DNA from 3 places in the Psychrobacillus mangrovi genome. Region 1 is predicted to be linked to each of the others. Evidence: riboswitches for the same ligand, from Rfam matches in the RefSeq annotation. Region 1 holds a riboswitch; each other region holds the start of a gene.
The links. A riboswitch is a leader RNA that binds a small molecule or an ion and turns the genes downstream of it on or off. The one in region 1 is predicted to bind S-adenosylmethionine.

Region 1 (5,074 bases):
TCACTTGTCCAATGCCTAATTCATTATGATAATAAAATTACAGAGTAAATATAAATACTCATAGAGTACTACTCTCGTAAATGATAGAGATAATTTAGCAAAGAACAATATTAAAGGCAGTTGGAATGAACACATTCCCAACTGCCTTTTGTCTTCAATCTAATGAGGAGAAACCCTTTATTCTCTTTTTAGATTGTAATCATGAACCCTGCACGTTTGCCAATGATTTCTGCATAATCTTCTACCATGACACTTGCAGTTGGGTACATACCTGCTCCAGGTCCGACAAGTGTAAGCGTACCAATATAGTTTGTATCTAAGGAAACTGCGTTGTTTACACCTTCGATAGCATATAACGGATGATCTGGACCAACAAGTTGTGGTCCTACAGAAGCGAAAAGCTCTCCATTTTCGTCTTGCTCTATTTCTGCAACATGGCGATAACGAAATCCTTCTTGCTTCGCTTTTTTCACATCCTCTAATGAAATCTCGTCAATACCAACTACACGTACGTCATCCCAATTCGGTTGTTTTTTAAATGCAAGTGCACTCAGAATCATTAACTTACGGAATGCATCTTGGCCAGAAATGTCATTGTATGGATCGGCTTCTGCATAACCTAACGCTTGCGCTTCTTTTAGAGCGTCGTCAAACTGACATTCATTTAAGCGCATTTGTGTCAAAATATAGTTAGAAGTTCCATTTAGAATACCTTGAATTTTTTTCACTGAATTCACTTGAAGTAAATTTTTCAATGTTTTAATAACCGGAACCCCGCCTGCTGTTGTTGCTTCATATCCGATAAAAACACCACGTGACTTTGCACGTTCATGTAGCTGAATACTATATTTAGAGAACATCACTTTATTTGCTGTAATGACATGACATCCCTTATCAATGGCTCTACATAGATAGCCATAGGCTGGTTCTTCGTTCACAATAGCTTCAAACACAACTTGAAGTCCAGGAATATTAATAATATCCTCGAAATCATCTGTAACTAGAACACCAGGCGTTGCAGGTCTTTCTTTTGCTAAATTATTAATTAGAATAGCACTAATTTCAATATCTAATCCTAAAGACTTTTTAAGATCTTCTCTTTTTTCATTCACAATGTGATAAATTCCTTGGCCAACTGTTCCAAAACCTAGAATCGCTGCTTTTATTTTCGCCATACTTTCTCCTCCACTTGAATCTGCACAATTGAGCTTCTACATTCATATTTTAATAAAATCTCTATCGCAACTTTTTACGATTGACTATTTTACATATTGTAGACTATTTTAGCCCAATTAACAACAAAATTCTATCTAGAGAGGACATTTGTTTTTCCTACAAGTACTTTATCAAGTGCATTTTGTAAATCCTCTACTGCCTCTAGACCAACAGACAAGCGGATTAAGTCTTCTGTAACACCCGATTTCACTAAGTCTTCAGGTGTTAATTGTTGATGAGTTGTAGATGCAGGATGAATAATTAATGATTTTGCATCTCCTACGTTTGCTACATGGGACCAAATCTCAATATTATCAATAATATGTCTTCCCGCTTCTTTTCCGCCCTTCACTCCAAAAGTTAAGATAGAACCGAAGCCATTGTGTAAATATTTATGTGCGATTTCATGGGACGGGTGATTTTCTAAACCTAAATAGTTAACCCATTCCACTCCTTCATGGTTAGATAAGTACTCTGCAATCTTTTGTGCATTTTCATTGTGCTTCGGCACTCGTAGATGAAGTGTTTCTAAACCTTGTAAAAAAGAAAATGCTGCTTCTGGGCTTAGTGCAGGACCAAAATCGCGAAGCAATTGAACACGTAGTTTTATTGCAAACGCTACGTTTGGAACATCAATTCCATATCGTAAGCCATGATAGGTAACATCTGGCTCTGTAAAACCAGGGAACTTTTCTGAATTCCAATCAAAGTTACCACCATCTACAACTACTCCTCCGATAGTTGTTCCATGTCCGCCGATCCATTTCGTAGCTGAATGGATCACAATGTTGGCACCGTGTTTAATTGGATTAGCACCGTACGGGCTTGCAAATGTATTATCCACTAATAATGGAACACCTACTTCATTTGCAACCGCTGAAACTTTCTCTACATCTAGCACATTCAAACTTGGATTCCCAATAATTTCAGCAAAAAACCCTTTCGTTTTGTCCGTCACTGCTGCTCGGAAGTTTTCTGGATCAGTTGAATCTACAAATTTTACGCTAATACCATAACGAGGCAATGTATGTGCGAATAAATTAAAAGTACCACCATATAAGTTTTCCGCTGCAATGATTTCATCGCCCGCTCCTGCAATATTCAAAATGGAAAATGCAATTGCCGCCATACCAGAAGATAGTGCAACAGCAGCAGTTCCACCTTCAAGAAGAGCAACTCGTTGTTCAAAAACATCTACAGTAGGATTAGTTATACGTGAATAAATATTGCCCGTCTCTTTTAGTGCAAACAAATTTTGGGCATGGTTTGTATCACGAAATACAAAAGAAGTTGTTTTGTGAATTGGCACTGCTCGTGAACCTGTAACTGGATCTGGTTGCTGACCACCGTGTAAAAGAAGTGTTTCTGGTTGGAAATTTGACATTTTGAATTCCTCCTAAATAATATTTTTAGATGGGCACATATGGATGCAGGAGAGGATTAAAAGACACGCAAAAGCACCTATGTCTGCCAGAAAACGCATCGTTAGTCGGACAAACAACAAAAACCCCTCTTCTTTAAGAAGAGGGGTGCGGTTTCGCATATTCCTCCTCTTATCTTCCAAATTCGCTCGTGAATTTGTAGGATTTAGCACCTTTCCAAGTTTAGAACTTGTTGGTTGCCGGGCATCGCAGGGCCTATTCCCTCCGCCACTCTTGATAAGAGTATTAGATTAGTTATTCCATCTTGTTACAAAGTATAAAACTCTATTAATCTATAAGTCAAGTATTTTTATAAAAATTCTGAAACTTCTTTAAGGCTTGTACGTTTAATGTATGGAGGTTATTTTGAGGAGGTGTTGTAATGGGAATATGGATTATTACTATTTTTATAATAAGTTATTTAATTGGTTCTATTCATGGTTCGAAGGTCGCTCAGTTTTTTAGCGGAATCAATATTAAAGCAGAAGGTCTCAAAAATTCAGGTGCTTCTAATGCAGCCGTTGTGCTTGGAATGAAATACGGAATACTTGTCGCTTTCATCGATATTTTTAAAGGTGTATTTGTGATTATCGCAACCAGGCTTTTTATGCAGCAAAATGGTTCATTTTCTAGTTTAGAACAGGATGCACTTCTTTACTTAGCTGGGGCTGCTGTCATTTTAGGTCATAACTTTCCTATTTATACTGGATTTAAGGGCGGAAAAGGAACAGCTTCTATTATTGGCATCCTTTTAGCTATTTATTGGCCTGTGGGGTTGATCGGGCTTTTATTATTAATTGGTACAACTATTTTAACGGACTACTTATTAATTGGTGTTTTTGTTTTTTATTTTGTATTTTTAAGCGAGGCTATATGGTTTTCGGAAGGATATATACCAGTTGCAATTGCGAGCTTTTTATTCGTAATGGCACTCATTTTGCATATAGAAAACTTTCGTCGTTTAGCTCGTAAAGAAGAGATGAGAATTTCTACTTTTTTAAAAAGAAAAAAACCTTCTTTATAAAAGAAATGAGTGAATTGGAATGACTAAAAAAATGAGGTGGATTGTGCTTATCCCTTTGTTTGTTCTTGCCGGTGGGGTTGGTTTGTGGACGCTTACTAGTAAATGGATGGAAGACGGTTTAAATCCTAAAGCTGATGGTTCAAACGAATACGCCATTGTACTCGGTGCAAAAGTAAAAAAAGGGAATGTTCCTTCGCTTTCATTAAGGTACAGATTGGAATCTGCACTTGCGTATGCCAATGAATACCCTCATGTTACCTTTGTACTTTCTGGAGGACAAGGACCTGACGAAGATATTGAGGAAGCGGTCGTAATGAGAAATTTTCTTTTGGATAATGGAATATCAGAAGACAGGCTAATCATTGAAGATCAGTCGACATCTACTTATGAAAATTTATTATTTTCCCAAGAGTTATTGCCAGAAAACGTAAAGTCTGTGACGATCATTACGAGTGACTACCATCTACAGCGAGCAAAAATACTTGCTAAAAAACTAGATTGGGAAACGGATGTGGTAGCAGCAAAGACTCCCGAAGTGGTGGAAGCGAAAGTCCGCTTACGTGAGCGTGCCGCACTTTTAAAGACTTATATTGTCGGTAAATAACTCCGAGTACTCGGAGTTATTTTGTCTAAGAAATTCGTGCTTTTCTACCTTCCCTACAAACTAGTTTCATAAGTGAACGGTGGGTTGTAGGAACCAGTGTAAAAAAGATGTCTATTGTTCTGCGCAATGGCATTGGACAAATAATGGGTTTGTTTTTATGAACGCCATTCAATGCAATTTTAGCTAGTTTTTCTGGAGACATAATTGATCTATGCTTGTTGCATATACGTCCGCTACTATTTTTGCACCAGTACTATTTAAATGGATTCCATCTAAAGTTAGATGAAGTCCTCTTTTTTTAGATAACTCGTCGATTTTAGAGGGTTTCTTATAGAAGAAAACATCCAGCATGACTCTCAAAGGATTTGTGCTAATGTAATCTGAGCTGTTCATATTAACTAAGTGCTCCTCAAAAGCTGTTTGTAGATTAACATAATCTATCCCTTTCATTTTACTAATGGATTCAATGATGGCAGCCAACTCTTTTGTTTCTTTATTAGAAGAATTCTGAAGGTTTTCTCCAACTATTGATGGCGATATGGCAATTACTTTTTTAGAAGAAGAAATTATCATATCTAAAATTTTCTCATATACCTTTTTAAACTCCTCATGATCATTTACCACTGGTTGTGCTTGAACACTCAAGAGTTTAGAATATACATCGTTAACACCAATCCAAAGAAAGACTAAATCATAATCAGTGGCTAGTTTCGTTTTTGTTAACCGTAGATGCAAGCTTTTAACTGTTTCCCCTGGTTTTCCAAGATTGACGAAAGTGGCAGTCGGATACCTTTCTTTTAATATTTGAAA
Region 2 (5,074 bases), on a different contig from region 1:
AAATACTTAAGATAATGACATCCATTTGCATAAATTCCCTTGCATTCATTGCCATATAACCAATGCCGGAAGTAGAGGATATAGTTTCCGCAACTATTAAAGTAATCCACATCATGCCCAATGAAAAACGGATACCAACTAAGATGGAAGAGAGAGCACCTGGAAAAATTATATTTAAAAATAAGGAAAATTTGTTTAATCCGTAGATTCTTCCCATCTCAATCAGACCTTGGTCAACCGATTTAATTCCATGATACGTATTCAGGTAGATAGGAAAGAGAACACCTAAAGAGACAAGGAATATTTTTGCCTCCTCTCCGATGCCGAACCACAATATAACGAGGGGTATCAAAGCTAGGTGTGGAATGTTCCTTAACATCTGAACAGATGTATCCGTAAGCATTTCAGTTGTACGAAACAATCCATTTAGTAGACCAAGTATAAAACCAATGCTACCACCAATAAAGAAACCGATTAATGCTCGCCAAAGGCTTACCCAAACGTGATGAAACAACTCACCAGTTTTCATTAGCTCTATAGCTGCAAAATAAACATCAGTAGGGGCTGGCAGAATTTTAGTTGAGAGTATGCCTGTTTTTATAGAAATTTGCCATAGAAGAAGTAGTGAGAAAGGTACAATCCAAGGGAGTGTTTTAGAAAGGATAGAAGAAAAAGAATGCTTCAATTTCCTTCATCCTTTTCAAATGAATAAACACTATCCTCAACATTTATTTTATTTGGGATAATTTTTAATTCATAGAACGTATCTGCAATTTCTTGCTGTTCTTTTATGATTTCTGCCGTAATTTCTTGTACACCGTATACTCGTCTTTCAACAGCCAACCTCATCGAGGACTCATCGATACCGAGAATACTAGAAAGCATAGTGGTTAATTCCTCTGGATGTTCATTTGCCCATTCACTTGAATGTTGGATTTCCTCTATGATGATTTTTGAGATGTCACTGTGTTTCGCGAAATCAGAAGAAGCAAGAAAGTAATCTCGATCAGATGTTAGTCCTTCTCCGTTCACTAAAAGACGGGCATCGGTTGCCATTTCTGTATCTGCTGTAAACGGATCCCATACTACCCAAGCGTCAATATTTCCTTGTTCGAATGCAACTCGTGCATCTCCAGGTGATAAGTACGCTGGTGTTATATCTTCATAGAGAAGATCAGCTTTTTCCAATGCTTTCACAAGTAAATAGTGAGAGCTTGAGCCTTTAGCGAAGCCAATAGTTTTTCCTTTAAGATCCACAAGTGTCTTAATTGGGGAATCGTTCTTAACTAGAATTCCTGAGCCCTTAAATTTTGGGTTTCCTACTGCGATATATTTCAGAGTAGCCCCTGAGGACTGTGCAAATATAGGAGGTGAATCACCTGTTCTACCAAAATCAATGCTCCCAGCGTTTAAAGCTTCGAGTAAAGCCGGCCCAGCTTGAAATTCAAACCATTCGACCGAGTAATCGAGAGACTTTAATCGTTCTTCCAATGTCCCTAAATTTTTTAAAATAATTAATGGACCATTTTTCTGATATCCTATTCTAACTGATTGTTTGGTAGTTGTTTTTGACTCAGCCTCGTTATTGCTAGAACAGGCTGATAGGAACATTGCAACAATCAGTAGTAGACTAGTAAACAAAGCAAAAGGCTTACATATTCCCCTTGATTTCAATATTGGTACACTTCCCCTCATCGTATAGCCAAATTTAAAGTGATTAGGCAAATTCATCGGCTCAATTACAACCTATGCAATAAAAAAAAGAATTTTTAGGCCTGTCTTGAATCTATTAAATTTGTTTTGCATAAAAAGTAATAAGTAGAAAGGATGAAAACAAGAGCGGTTGAAATACTATGTATAAGTAATTCTATGTGGGAGGAATAATGATGAACCAATCATCCTTGTTTGAAGACAGAGATATTGGATAGTTCAACTGTGCAATTGTTCCGCCTACATATTATAATGCCCTTTTTATTTTTTTAGAGGAATGAATGGATAAAAAGAACTTAATCCAAAGACAAAAACTAGAGAGATTTTCTTTTTTGCTAATAATTCGTTTTTAACGGATAATTAATTGAAAGCAGAAAGAGTAATTTTGCAAAAATAGTTTGAGGAGGTTTTTTAGAATGGAAGAAAATCAGGGGAAAATTGAAATTGGTAATATCTTTACGGTGCTAGATGAAAACGATCAAGAGCAAGATATGGAAGTGCTTGGTCTGTTGACGGTGGATGAAGTTGAATATGCTGCAGTCGGTTTTGTAGAAGATATTCAAGCAGAAACGGAAGATGACATAGATGTTTTCTTTTTCCGATTAGAAGACGAAGGAGAATTGTCTTTTATAGAGGTTGACGAGGAATTCGAAAAGGTTTCTGCTGCATTTGCTGAAGCAAGCAATCAATAATAATCAAAAGGAAGAGCCAAAATAGCTCTTCCTTTTTCTTTTGTTGAAGAGGATAAGGTAAAAATGAGTTAATGATTCATAGTATTTTACTATCAATTGAAAAAAATATTCTATCATTCAAAGTATTGCAAATTTGTCATGAAAAGTGATAGGATACATATTAATAATTATTGTTAAAAGTTAGGCTAATTTGAAGAGTTGGAAAGAAAATATAATACGAAAGTATTTTATTTTTTTACCTAATCCCTACTATAACGATGCGAATAATTTATTTAGAGTAATAGAGTAGAAAAGGTATTTATTAAAAAGACAATTTCATATTTTAAATTCTTATCAAGAGAGGTCGAGGAACTGGTCCTATGAAGCCTCAGCAACCAGTTATTACATAGTTAATAACACGGTGCTAATTCCAGCAAGTATAAAACTTGGTAGATAAGAAGGAGACTTTTTTATGCATGGTCCTTCTTATTTGAAGGACCATTTTGTTTGTTCAAATTATCTCTAACAATAAAAGGAGGAAAAATAATGACAGAGCAAAAGAAGTTGAAGCTAGGAGTAATCATTCATGGAGTTGGTGGAAATATTTCTGGTTGGAGACATCCTGAAATACAAACGGATGCAAGTGTAAGTCTAGATTTTTATAAAAATCGTGCTCAAAAAGCAGAAGAAGGCAAGTTTGATCTTGCTTTCGTAGCGGATGGGTTATATATCAATGAAAAATCAATTCCCCACTTCTTAAATCGTTTTGAACCTTTGACCATTCTATCTGCGCTTGCTTCCGTGACTTCGAATATCGGACTTGTCGGAACTGTATCCACATCGTATAGCGAGCCGTTTAATGTGTCTCGTCAGCTTGGATCACTAGACCATATTAGTGGAGGTCGGGCTGGGTGGAACATTGTCACTTCCCCTTTAGAAAAAACGGCACTAAATTATAGTAAAACGGTAGAAGAGCATCCGAATCATCCAACGCGTTACAAAATTGCTGCTGAATATTTGGAAGTTGCAAAAGGTCTTTGGGATTCATGGGAAGATGATGCGTTCATTCGAGATAAAGAATCAGGTGTGTTCTTTGACTCAGAAAAGTTACATGAGTTGAATTATAAAGGAGAATATTTCTCTGTTGCTGGTCCACTTAATATCGGTCGCTCAAAACAAGGGCGTCCAATCATTTTCCAAGCAGGTTCCTCCGAAGATGGTAAGAACTTTGCAGCAAAGGAAGCGGATGCGATTTTTACTGGTCATGGTAATTTGCAAGATGCACAGAAGTTTTATAAAGACGTAAAAAATCGAGCAATAGCATTCGGACGCAATCCAGATGAAGTTGTAATTATGCCGGGAATAAGTCCAATCATAGGAAAAACGGTAGAGGAAGCGGAACAAAAATACTTGGAAATTGCAAATTTAGTTTCTATAGAACAGGCACTTGCCTTTTTAGGAAGATTTTTCGAGCATCATGATTTCTCTCAATATCCATTGGATGAAGCATTCCCGGACGTTGGAGATTTAGGTTCAAACAGTTTTAAAAGTGAAACGGATCGTATTAAACAAACGGCAAAAGAGCAAAATCTAACACTTCGTCAAGTGGCACTAAGTTCTGCTACTCCACGTACGCCGTTCATTGGGACACCGGAACAAGTTGCAAATCGTGTACAAGAATGGTTTGAAGGTCAAGGTGCAGATGGTTTTATTGTTGGATATGATTTACCAAGTAGTTTTGATGATTTTGTTGACCTAGTTGTGCCAATTCTTCAAGAGCGAGGAATTTTCCGTAAAGAATACGAGTCTGATACATTGCGAGGAAACTTAGGTATCCCTTATCCGATAAACCGTTATGCGAAGGAAGTAGTTAATAAATAGAAGTTTCCATATTTATAATCCTAATATTTTAAATGCGTAAAGGGGGACTCCAAGTGAAGGTAAAAGAATATAACAGCACATATAATTCGAATACCCTACCAAGTCTTCAATCTCATGATATAAACAAAATTTTAAATCTACCGGATTTGCTCTTTTATACTTTTTGCAATGAAACTTACAGTATAAACCGCGGCATATACAACACAATTGATCAATGGTTTTATGAACGTGGGTTAGTAAATATCTATAAACGTAGAACGTTTTTATTGTCTTTTTTAAGCTTTATCAATGAAAGTAAGCTAAATCAAAATCAACATAACATGGTTAAGTTTGGTCCTGGAGGATTAACAAAAGAATTAGAGGGATTTTTTCTAAACTCTGCAGGTCAACCAGAGATATAAGGATTTCATAGAGATTCTATTTTTTTATAAATTTAAACTTACTAAACATATATGATTAAAAATCATTAATTTTAAAAGTGTGGAGGTAATAATAATGATGGGTTTTAAAAGGTCAAAATCAATCTTTTTTACATTATTTACAGCATTAATACTAGTAGTATCTGGTTGCAGTCAATCATCAGGGACCAATCAAGGTGCACAAACTTCGGCGACGGATAATACTTCATCTAATCCTGTTTCAGGTGGCGAGCTGTCTTATGCACTTGCAACGTCCCCAGATACGCTAGATCCACATCGAAGTGGGTTAGCTGTGTCCGTTCGTGTATTTAGAACAATTTTTGATAGTCTTGTTGTCCAAGATGCGGATAACAATATCCAACCATGGCTGGCAAAAGAATGGGCCGTATCGGA
Region 3 (5,074 bases), on a different contig from region 1:
ATGAGCTTCATGCAATTCCAGCTGATACGGTATTCGGAATTCCAACAAGTGAGGAGTCTTTGGAGAGTAGTACGTTAGTGTCGGATGAGGGTAAAGAAGAGGCATTGAAAGATTTTGATTTTCCTAATGAAAGCTTTACGAAAGAGAGTTCGGTTGGTACATTTCTTGAGCATTTTTTAGGGAAAGAGTTAGTGGAGAAACAAATAGCACCCGTGTTGTCTGGAGTTTATTCGGGGAAACTAGAGGATCTCACTATAGCTTCCACACTACCTTATTTGATTGACTATAAAAACGAGTACGGCAGCATCATTAAAGGGTTAGGAGCTCATAAAGAAAAGTTCGAAGCAGCGGCAAATAAAAAATTCATCTCCTTTAAAGGGGGTCTTTCTGCATTAATCAATCGCTTGGAGGAAGAATTGAGCGAATGTACTATTATAAAGGGAGTACATACAGAGAAAGTTATGAAAACAGAAGCGGGTTATGATGTTTTATTGGCAAATGGAGAAACTATTGAAGCTGATTTTGTAGTACTAACGACTCCGCATAATGTGACGCAGAACATACTGCAAGATAAAGACTTAGATGTGGATTTTAATAAATTGAAGAATTCATCATTAATTAGTATTTATCTTGGTTTTGATATTCTCGATGAGCAGTTACCTGCTGATGGTACTGGTTTTATTGTTTCGGAAAATAGTGACGTGAAATGTAATGCATGCACATGGACGAGCCGGAAATGGAAGCATACATCTTCGAGTGGAAACTTGCTCGTTCGAATGTTTTACAAAAGCACCAATCAAGCGTTCGAGAGTATGAAGCATATGAGTGAGGAAGAGTTGGTGGAAGTAGCTTTACAAGATATTGATAAGAGCCTGAAGCTTAACGGCAAACCTAAAGTAGTAGAGGTAACTAAATGGAATGAACAAATGCCAAATTATCATTTAGAGCATGGCGAAGCGATAAAGTCATTGAATCAGAAATTAGAATCTATGCTTCCGAATGTATTGCTTGCTGGATGCTCCTATTATGGAGTTGGAATTGGTGCATGTATTAAAAATGGTAAGGAAACGGCGGAAATGATTGCAGCTAGAATTTAATTTAAGAAGTAACTTTTGGACCAAAATTCGATTTTGGTCCTCTTTTAATTGTAGGAATGAAATTGTTGCTGTTTTAGTGAAATTTACATGTTTTGTATATGTGATACGATGCGATTGGGGGTGTTAAAATGATAGTCAAAACGCGTTCGCATGAACATAGCATTATTGGTCTACAGATATTGAATAGAAGGTTGCCAGATACACACGAGATGAAGGAGTTGATTCATTCGAAAATGCAAATGGCAAAGGCAGGCGTATATGGAGAGGTACGAATGGATTGGGTGTTTCAGAAGTATTCATTTCCATTTGAGTATGTGGTGCTACATGATGTGAGTTTAGAATCGTACGGGAAATTTCAAATAGATACAGTATTTCTAACTCAGTACTTTGCTGTGGTTTTGGAGAGTAAAAATATTGGTGGTAGTTTACGTTTTAAGCAGAATCCTTCTCAGCTTATGCGAGAGAATGAAGAGGGAAAAGTGGATGTGTTTGAGAGTCCAGAGGTTCAGATTGAACGAAATATATATTTGCTCGAAGATTGGCTGAGATTGCAAGGAGTGAAAATTCCTGTGTATGGTGTAATCGTGTTGACGAATTCAAGGGTGAAGGTTGTAGAGCCTTCGGTAAAATATCCCGCGGTTCTTCATTCGACGATTCCAGTATTTTTGCGGAATATGGTTCGGGAAAATGTGTATTTAACAGTAGATGAAATACGCGAGGTGGCTGAGAAAATAATTGCCAGTCATCAAACATACTTGCCATTTCCAATGTGCGGTCGCTGGGGCATTAATCCACATGAATTGCTGACAGGGGTCTTTTGTGAAAAGTGTGAGACGCATGGGATGGTTAAAAAGAAAAACGGTTGGAACTGTTTTCGGTGTGGCCACGTAGATCGCTTGGCGCATGAGAAGGCGATTCGTGAGTGGTTTATGCTAATTGGGGATAGTATTAATAATCGGCAATGTAGATATTTTCTCAGATTGGATTCTTTTCAGGCCGCATCCCGCATATTAAATTCTATGGGGCTAACGAGAGAGGGCTCATCTAAACGCAACACAATTTATAAGTGGAATTGGTCATAAATTGATGAATCGGATGATAAAGTGTGATAATCGGATAATAAGTCGGGATTATCGGATAATAACTCAAGAAAATCGGATAATAATCACCAAAAATCGGATAATAAAAACACTCTAAATATGTAGAAAATTCAATCTACGTCTTGACGCTTTAGTTGAATAAAGGTACGATAAGTCTAACTTAAAAATTGAATACTGAATTCTTATCAAGAGAAGCTGAGGGACTGGCCCTTTGAAGCTTCAGCAACCAGCCGTTTGGTCAGGTGCTAATTCCAGCAGATGCTTAAGTGTCTGATAGATGAGAAGGGACGAATTTTACATACTCGTAAAGCCTTCTTTTCATGGAAGGCTTTTTTTATTTGAGAGAGGATGATTGCGAATGGGTTTATTAGAGAAGCTTCAAACGAATGTGTTGACTGCTGATGGAGCGATGGGGACACTGCTTTATTCATATGGAATCGATTATTGTAATGAGGAACTAAATATCCAGAAGCCAGAGATCATTGAGAAGATTCACCAGGACTATATAGTTGCAGGTGCGGATATTATTCAGACGAATACGTATGGTGCGAACGCGATCAAATTGGCACGATACGGACTAGAGAATCAAATGAAAGAAATCAATGAAGCGGCGATTCAAATCGCAAAAAGAGTAGCTGCGCCAGCTGGACAATTCGTACTTGGTACGATTGGTGGAATTCGCGGTATTCGAAAGAGTGATGCGACCATTGATGAAATTATTGCGACGGTCAATCAACAAGCCACCCAACTACTATCAGGAAATCCGGATGGATTATTATTAGAAACTTACTATGATTTTGAGGAGCTTTCAGCAACGATTACGCATCTACGAAAGTTGACGGATACACCGATTATTGCGCAAGTATCGATGCATGATCCAGGCATCTTGCAAAACGGTATATCGCTAAATGACGCATTACATCATCTTGAAGCATTAGGGGCAAATATTGTAGGTGTCAATTGCCGACTTGGTCCTCATCATACGATTCAAGCGTTCGAAGGTGTTACTTTACCTGAAAAAGCATTTCTTTCGGCTTATCCTAATGCGAGTTTACTCGATGTGGAGGATGGTCGTATAGTTTACGAATCTGAGGCAGATTATTTTGGAAAAGCTGCTCTATACCTCCGTGAAGCAGGAGTTCGATTAATAGGCGGTTGCTGTGGTACAACACCAAAACATATTGAAGCCGTGAAAAAAAGAATTGGAACCCTACCTCCAATTACAGATAAAATCGTAACACCTAGAAAGCCGATAATCATTCAAGAAGCAGAACCAACTATTAATCAGCCGCTTCATGAAAAAGCAAAAACCGAAAGAACAATCATCGTGGAACTGGATACGCCACGCCATTTAGATACAACCACTTTTATGGAAGGCGCAGAACAGCTCAATGCAGCTGGAATTGATGCAGTGACGATGGCAGATAACTCACTTGCTTCTCCTCGTATTAGCAATATGGCGATGGGCTCGATGTTAAAATTACAAAACAATATTCGTCCACTGGCTCATATTACTTGTCGTGACCGGAATTTAATTGGCTTGCAATCACATTTAATGGGTCTCGATGCACTTGGAATTCATGATATATTGGCTGTTACCGGAGATCCAACTAAAATTGGAGATTTTCCAGGTGCAACAAGTGTTTATGATGTATCAAGCTTAGAGTTACTACAATTAATTAAACAGCTAAATGAAGGTATTTCATTCTCAGGAAAATCGCTTCGAAAAAAAGCCAATTTCTCTGTGGCAGCTGCCTTTAATCCAAATGTTCGGGTACTCGATCGCGCAGTAAAACGATTAGAGAAGAAAATCGAGTGTGGAGCTGATTATTTCATTACCCAACCTGTTTATTCGAAAGAAAAAATTGAAGAAATATATGAAGCGACAAAACATTTATCAACCCCAATTTTCCTTGGGATTATGCCACTGACAAATAGTCGTAATTCCGAATTCCTGCACAATGAAGTGCCAGGTATTAAATTATCAGACGAAGTACTAGAACGTATGCGTGCTTGTGGAGAAGATAAAGAGCGCTCTACTGCGGAAGGTATACAAATTGCTAAAGAGCTTATTGACACTGCTGCGGAATTATTTAATGGTATTTACATTATTACCCCGTTTTTCCGAGTAGATATGTCACTAGAATTAATTCGCCATATTAAAGAGATTGACGCAAAGAAAGCGAGAGAAAACAGCTATGTCAAAGCATCTAATTGAACAGGAACTTCAAAAAAGAATTCTTATTATTGATGGCGCAATGGGGACGATGATCCAAAATGCGAATCTCACTCCAGAAGATTTTGGTGGGGAAGAATACGAGGGGTGTAACGAGTATTTAAACGTTGTCAAACCAACTGTTATTGAACAAATTCATCGGGAATATCTAGAAGCCGGAGCAGATATCATCTGCACGAATACATTTGGTGGCACACCTGTCGTATTGAATGAATATGATCTTGGTGACCAAGCGCATGAAATTAATATACGTGCAGTACAGCTTGCGAAGAAGGTTGCAATTGAATTATCTACTCCCGACTGGCCGAGATTTGTGGCTGGTGCAATTGGACCGACAACAAAGACATTGTCTGTTACAGGTGGAATAACCTTCGATGAGTTAACAAATGACTTTTACATACAAGCAAAGGCATTGGTCGAAGGTGGCTCCGATGTTATCCTGTTGGAAACAAGTCAGGATATGCTAAACGTAAAGGCTGCAACCATTGGAATAAAGCAAGCATTTACAGAAACGGGTAAGGACCTTCCTATAATGATTTCTGGAACAATCGAGCCTATGGGAACGACGCTTGCGGGTCAAAGTATTGAAGCGTTTTATATTTCGATTGAACATATTAAACCACTCTCTGTGGGGCTTAACT

Region 2: it holds a riboswitch for S-adenosylmethionine, as region 1 does, so the genes downstream of both, WAX74_RS09980 (LLM class flavin-dependent oxidoreductase) here and WAX74_RS09780 (O-acetylhomoserine aminocarboxypropyltransferase/cysteine synthase family protein) in region 1, are expected to answer to the same signal.
Region 3: it holds a riboswitch for S-adenosylmethionine, as region 1 does, so the genes downstream of both, WAX74_RS17800 (bifunctional homocysteine S-methyltransferase/methylenetetrahydrofolate reductase) here and WAX74_RS09780 (O-acetylhomoserine aminocarboxypropyltransferase/cysteine synthase family protein) in region 1, are expected to answer to the same signal.

The regions. Positions count from the first base shown of each region.
Region 1 is NZ_JBAWSY010000005.1:196,985-202,058, forward strand. It holds gene WAX74_RS09775 (homoserine dehydrogenase) at 189-1,175, opposite strand; gene WAX74_RS09780 (O-acetylhomoserine aminocarboxypropyltransferase/cysteine synthase family protein) at 1,307-2,599, opposite strand; SAM riboswitch class I at 2,766-2,880, opposite strand; gene WAX74_RS09785 (glycerol-3-phosphate acyltransferase) at 3,019-3,660, shown strand; gene WAX74_RS09790 (YdcF family protein) at 3,680-4,264, shown strand; gene WAX74_RS09795 (GDSL-type esterase/lipase family protein) at 4,448-5,074, opposite strand, start outside.
Region 2 is NZ_JBAWSY010000006.1:5,440-10,513, reverse strand. It holds gene ssuC (aliphatic sulfonate ABC transporter permease SsuC) at 1-664, opposite strand, end outside; gene WAX74_RS09990 (sulfonate ABC transporter substrate-binding protein) at 682-1,731, opposite strand; gene WAX74_RS09985 (DUF1292 domain-containing protein) at 2,127-2,402, shown strand; SAM riboswitch class I at 2,730-2,841, shown strand; gene WAX74_RS09980 (LLM class flavin-dependent oxidoreductase) at 2,928-4,262, shown strand; gene WAX74_RS09975 (hypothetical protein) at 4,316-4,663, shown strand; gene WAX74_RS09970 (ABC transporter substrate-binding protein) at 4,758-5,074, shown strand, end outside.
Region 3 is NZ_JBAWSY010000020.1:39,091-44,164, reverse strand. It holds gene WAX74_RS17810 (protoporphyrinogen oxidase) at 1-1,097, shown strand, start outside; gene WAX74_RS17805 (nuclease-related domain-containing protein) at 1,226-2,179, shown strand; SAM riboswitch class I at 2,377-2,481, shown strand; gene WAX74_RS17800 (bifunctional homocysteine S-methyltransferase/methylenetetrahydrofolate reductase) at 2,556-4,415, shown strand; gene metH (methionine synthase) at 4,396-5,074, shown strand, end outside.